2 regions of the Undibacterium sp. CY21W genome follow, and region 1 is predicted to be linked to the other one. Evidence: predicted binding sites of a transcription regulator. Region 1 holds the regulator's gene; the other holds the start of a gene.
What was found. The regulator NrdR, encoded in region 1, represses ribonucleotide reductase genes. The targets are predictions, from matches to a motif close to CACNANATNTNGTG.
Positions count from the first base shown of each region.

Region 1 (3,281 bases):
AATTGTTCGGCGCTAACTTTGCGAACGTACAGCCAAACTCAGGCTCGCAAGCGAATCAGGGCGTGTTTTTTGCGCTGTTGAATCCGGGCGACACTATCATGGGCATGAGCCTCGCTGAAGGTGGTCATCTGACGCACGGTATGCCACTGAACATGTCAGGCAAATGGTTCAATGTCGTGTCTTACGGCCTGAACGCACAGGAAGACATCGATTACGATGCGATGGAAAAACTGGCGCGCGAAACCAAACCAAAACTGATCATCGCTGGTGCATCTGCATTTGCACTGCGTATTGATTTTGAACGTTTCGGCAAAATCGCCAAAGAAGTCGGCGCGTATTTTATGGTCGATATGGCGCATTATGCCGGCCTGATCGCTGCGGGCGTGTATCCGAATCCAGTGCCGTTTGCTGACGTCGTCACTTCTACCACGCACAAGAGCCTGCGCGGCCCACGCGGCGGTATCATACTGAGCAATGACGAAGCGATCGCTAAGAAAATTAACTCATCGATTTTCCCTGGTATTCAGGGCGGCCCGCTGATGCATGTGATCGCTGGTAAAGCAGTCGCATTCAAAGAAGCGCTGTCTCCTGAATTCAAAGAATATCAGCAACAAGTCATCAAAAATGCAGCGGCTCTGGCGCAAACACTGACAGAACGCGGTCTGCGCATCGTTTCCGGCCACACTGAATCTCATGTGATGCTGGTGGATCTGCGTCCTAAAGGTCTGACAGGCAAAGAAGCCGAAGCAATCCTCGGTTCCGCACACATGACTTGCAACAAAAACGGTATCCCTAACGATCCGCAAAAACCGATGGTCACTTCCGGTATCCGTCTGGGCAGCCCGGCATTTACCACCCGCGGTTTCAAAGAAGCGGAAGCAATTAAAGTCGGTCATCTGATTGCTGACGTGCTGGATAATCCTAACGATGCGGCAACCATAGAACGCGTCAAAGCAGAAGTGAAAAAACTGACCAGCGCTTTCCCTGTGTACGCGAAGTAATTTCTGGTCGTCATCAAAACGCCACTCAGCCGAGTGGCGTTTTTTTAATTGTCGCTGTCTGACAGACAAACTCACCCACTACGGCTCTATTCATGAAATGTCCTTACTGCCATCATATTGATACTCAGGTCATCGATACGCGTGTTTCCGAAGAAGGCAATGTTATCCGTCGTCGTCGTCGCTGCGCAGATTGCGATAAGCGCTTCACCACATATGAGCGGGTGGAACTGGTGATGCCTGTCATCGTCAAGAAAAATGGCAGCCGCACTGAATATGAATCGAATAAACTGCGCGCCAGCTTCATGCTCGCGCTGCGCAAACGCCCCGTGTCTGCCGAAGCCATCGACAGCGCCATTCAACGCATAGAAGAAAAATTGCTCTCCAGCGGCGAAAGGGAAATCATGTCCGTCCATCTGGGCGAACTGGTCATGCACGAATTAAAACGTCTCGATAAAATCGCCTACATCCGTTTTGCTTCGGTGTACAAAAGCTTTAAAGACATTTCTGAATTCGCCGAGGCGATACAAGAAGTGAATGTCGACAACAAAACTTCAAAAAATAAATAAGCAACATGGAGCACATGAACACCGCCGGCTGGCTGGTTGCCGCCTTTGCGGTTCTGATTACCGGGATTTCTAAATCAGGGCTGGGTGGTGCATTGGGCGGGCTGGCCGTTCCCTTTCTTTCGCTGTGGATTTCACCGCGTAACGCAGCAGCAGTGATGCTGCCTATCCTGATCGCGATGGATATGGTCGGCATCCGCGCCTGGAGCGGCAAAGCCGACTGGCGTGATCTGAAAGTACTGATACCGGGCGCCATCGTTGGCATCGTGCTGGGAACGCTGGCCTTTGGCGTCATGTCCGACCAACTGGTGAAAGGACTGATAGGACTGATCGCCGTCGGTTTCACCCTCGACCGGCTACTACGTCATCGCGGCCAGGCAACGACAGAACAGCGTCCACCACGTATTTTTGGCTGGCTCAGCGGCGTTGGTGCTGGCTTTACCAGCACACTGGCGCATGCCGGCGGGCCACCGGTGATGATCTATCTGCTGTCATGGCGGCAGCCGCGCGAAACCTTCGTCGCGACCACGGTCTTTTTCTTTTCCGTCATCAACCTGGCGAAACTGCCGTTTTACATCGCGCTGGGCCTGTTCAGCGTCGACACACTGACAATGTCCGCCTTACTGCTGCCGCTGGTACCAGCGGGCGTGTGGATAGGCATGCGTCTTTTACAGCGCATCCCGGAACGTCCGTTTTATCTGTTCGCAACCGCAGCGCTCGGGCTTTCCGGCGTCAAACTATTGTGGGATGGATTGATGGCGTAAGTTTATGCCGTGTTTAGGTCGCGAGAGCAATGGCATGCTCCACATTCTGTGTCTGACATCTCTTTGCACCATTGTTTTGCTGTGTACTGTGTCCCAATTCGGGTACGGGTCATCTAAGTAATGCGGTTCCGCACCGCAGGCTTATTCTTCTGAGCATTCCAACTTCATACTAGCGTTCCAGTTTTGTTGCGGCGATAAAATAATGGGAACATTTACACAAGCTGCCTCCACACAGATGAACGCACGCCCTTCATCATCTGCGAGATCCGCAATTTGCCGCGCGCCCTCATCCCAGGGAGTCCATACGACCGTATCGGGAAAACCATGCTTGTCAATTTGCAGCTCGCCAAGACCGGTCTGCAAAATCAGATGGTCTGGTGTTTGCGCATAAATACTGTCAATCGCATTTTTCACAATCAGTTGATTCGCTCCGTTTGCCGCTGCCTTTTCCTGTGTAAGTTTGTTGTAACTGGGGCTATTTGCCAGCCCCAGTATCGTCGCAAATTGCCCTTCTGCGACGCGGAAATAGGTATGCAACGCAGCCTGAAACGACATTGTTTGTACGCCCTCATTCCGCACTTGCCAATCGACCTGTAAGGCCTGGTCGGTTAAGGTGATGCGTATCGTCGCAGTAAATGAATGCGGCCAAAACTGCATACTTTCAGGGGTATCCGTCAGCACCAGTATCGCGCTTGCCGTATCGTCGTTCTGCTGCACATCCTCAAGCCGCCAAATTGCCGTGCGGGCAAATCCATGCTTGGGTAATGGCCCCAAGTCAGCAAACTGAGGAAAGATGAGAGGAATGCCGCCACGCAAAGGCTGACTCTGATCTGGGGAAGAAAGACGACTCATAAATAACTGTTCATCGCGACCGGCCGGTGACCAGGAGGCGATATGTGCGCCTTGAACACGGATATTGCATCGCGCATGATTTTTGGTATGCAACGCTATCC
Region 1 covers NZ_JACOGE010000005.1:228,628-231,908, reverse strand. Annotated here, with positions in the region: gene glyA (serine hydroxymethyltransferase) at 1-1,001, shown strand, start outside; gene nrdR (transcriptional regulator NrdR) at 1,094-1,567, shown strand; gene H8K29_RS13360 (sulfite exporter TauE/SafE family protein) at 1,582-2,328, shown strand; gene H8K29_RS13355 (D-hexose-6-phosphate mutarotase) at 2,470-3,281, opposite strand, start outside.

Region 2 (3,281 bases), on a different contig from region 1:
AGTACGCCGGCGCTGGTCTTTAAGCCAACAAATGCGATACGGTCAAACAACTTATCCGATTTGGCAGAACCACCCGTATCAATATTCAGGCCGCCTTCAAGCTGGAAAAGTGCTGACATATCATTTTCCAGCACCTCCTGACCTTTGATGCCCCAGCGACTGGTATTGTTGATGCCGCTGCTCAGAGCCGTGGTGGAATTCGATGCTGTGGGAGCATTACTGGCGTTTAATCCATTACTGTAATGAATGCCAAGGTCTGCGATGCCATACAGTACGACATTTGATTGTGCTGAAACAGTTGGTGAAAAGGCAGACATTCCTGCCAGACTTATTCCGGATAAAAATAAACGCGTTTTCATGGTGTCCTCTTCGTATATTGTTGAGTTCAGGCCTGCGATTACTATCGACGTTTCTTTTCTTCTGACACACGGGGTGAAACACACTACGGATGAATCTGCTGCATAAAATCACTTTTTTATCTGACTGTAATTCAGTTACAGTTTTTCACAGGAAGTGTCGCTGTTGCGTTGTCGTTTTTCATTTGCTCAGATTCTGCAGTCGTTGCCAGTCGCTGCAATTCTCCAGTTGCCGCGAGCTGACTGATTGTTGTGGCCAGACTCGCTGCCAACGCTTTATGTTTGATATTCAGATAGTGGTGAGCGGGTTGTACCAGCAAGACGATTTTTTCCGAAACAATGTCATTGATCATTGTTTTTTTCATTGCCCGGTCTGCGCTATATCTGGAGTCCACCGCGACATCAATACGACCAGCGGTCAACATTTTGAAGAGACTTTCTGACGTATCGGCAAACGTAATGTCGTTTAGCCCTTCGGTCGCATTTTGCGCATTTATAATTCCGCGCACGACACCAACTCTGAGTGGCTTTAAATCGCTTTTTTTCTGAATAGTCAGATTGCGGGTTTTTAATGTGTACGCCAGAGTTTCAACGACGATATAAGGCGGATCAATACGTATTAACTCTGGATGTGACACTGCGTAATTGGGTGGCCGCAATACTTCGCCGTCTATGTTTCCAGCCTTAGCTTCTTTGGTTGCGCGCAGTGGCGGCAGGTTGATAATACAAAATTCCAGCTTCGTCTGTTTGTATACTTCGCGAAGTATGGATGCTGCAAACATGCCAGTGGCAGAGTCGACGTTGACAGAAATATGTAAATTTCCAGGTGTTTCAGCCGCAACACTTGTTGAAATTAACGCCGTCATTATCTGCATCAACAAGTTCATCGTTTGTCTCATACCTGAACGCGTTATGTTTAGAATAGTAAGCAATCCCGGATACGTGTCAGCAATTGCAGAGCATTGTAGTGTTGACGCAGTCGATTGTCGTCTCGCAATCCGACTCGCCCTTTTTGGCTATAAATGTTGCCACATTCCTTCGTGTATGGCTGTGGCGTCAGTACAAATATTTCTGTATCTGTTTATATAGTTACCGCAGGCAAGATTTGCACACGCCAGCTTCCCGCTGTCTTTCTTTATGCCTATGTTGATCTGTCCGCAGGCTTAGATGTCTGCGGGCATAAGTCTTTTTTTTTTTGATCTCGAAAGACTGATAGAAAGTGCGCATTACAGTGGCGACAGGCCGATCAGCACAGCAAGCGTAATATCGTGGCGCTGCGAGTTTTTTCGTATCAATCAGTTGATCTATGAGTTTTTTGACCCGGATCAATGATTTTAAAAAAGCATCAGTCTTCGTTTGACTATACTATATTTAGTGATTATTCTAAATTCAACTACTAAATATTGTGTATTTGGATAACGATAATGACTGAGCAATTTTGTGAATCGCAGATACAGGTCATCAAGCGGGATGGCAGCATCAGCGCATTTGATGCAAAGAAAATTGAATTTGCCCTGCAGCGCGCAGGTCAGGCGAGTGGTGAATTTGATTTACGCGTGGCGAGTGATTTGTGTGCTCAGGTAATGCAAAGTAATGCGATGGTAAACGCTACGCCGCTACTGCATATCGAGCAGATTCAGGACGTAGTCGAATCAGTCTTATTTGAGTCCGGTTATCGCCAGACCTTGCGCGCCTATATTGTGTACCGCGAACAGCACCAACGTTTGCGGCATGACCAACACACCCTCGTTGATGTCGAATCATCCATCAATGAATACCTGCAGCGTCAGGACTGGCGTGTCAATGCAAATGCCAATCAGGGATACTCGCTCGGCGGTCTGATTCTGAATGTCTCCGGCAAAGTCATTGCGAATTACTGGCTGAGTCATGTGTATCCGCCAGAAGTCGGTATGGCACACCGGGAAGCGGATCTGCATATTCATGATCTGGATATGCTGGCTGGCTACTGCGCCGGATGGTCTTTACGTACCTTGTTGAACGAAGGCTTGAACGGCGTGCCGGGTAAGGTCGAATCTGCGCCGCCAAAACATTTATCGAGCGCGGTCGGGCAGATCGTGAATTTTCTCGGGACATTGCAAAATGAATGGGCGGGCGCTCAGGCATTCAGTTCTTTCGATACCTATCTGGCGCCTTTCGTGCGCAAGGATGCATTGAGTTACGCCAGTGTTAAACAGTGTATGCAGGAGCTGATTTACAACCTGAATGTGCCGTCACGTTGGGGCACTCAGACGCCTTTTACGAATCTGACTTTCGACTGGGTGTGCCCGGCTGATTTACGTGATCAGATACCGGTCATCGCTGGCATCGAAATGCCATTTTCCTACGGTGAATTACAGGCCGAAATGGACATGATTAACCGTGCATACATCGAAGTGATGATGGCCGGTGATGCAAAAGGGCGCGCGTTCACCTTTCCTATTCCTACCTATAACATGACCGAGGATTTTGACTGGTACAGCCCGAACGCCGAACGTCTGTTTGAAATGACGGCACGTTATGGCTTACCGTACTTTCAGAATTTCATTAACTCTGAACTCAAGCCGAACATGATACGTTCCATGTGTTGTCGCTTGCAGCTGGATCTGCGCGAATTGCTGAAGCGCGGTAACGGTTTGTTTGGCTCTGCTGAACAGACCGGCTCGCTCGGTGTGGTCACGATTAACTGCGCCCGTCTCGGTTATCGTTATCGAGGTAATGAGTCTGCCTTGCTGACAGCACTGGATCATTTGCTGGAACTCGGAAAAACCAGCTTGGAAATAAAGCGCAAAGTGATACAGCGGCACATGGATAACGGCTTGTTCCCTTATACCAAGCGCTATCTGGGAACCTTGCGTAATCACTTTTCGACGCTGGGTGTGAACGGTATCAACGAGATGATACGTAACTTCACTGCCGGTGAAGACG
Region 2 covers NZ_JACOGE010000001.1:395,974-399,254, forward strand. Annotated here, with positions in the region: gene H8K29_RS01750 (porin) at 1-359, opposite strand, end outside; gene H8K29_RS01755 (ABC transporter substrate-binding protein) at 491-1,243, opposite strand; gene H8K29_RS01760 (ribonucleoside triphosphate reductase) at 1,781-3,281, shown strand, end outside.
Region 2: H8K29_RS01760 (ribonucleoside triphosphate reductase) is a predicted target of NrdR. The motif match lies at 1,720-1,733, and genes of this name have one in related genera.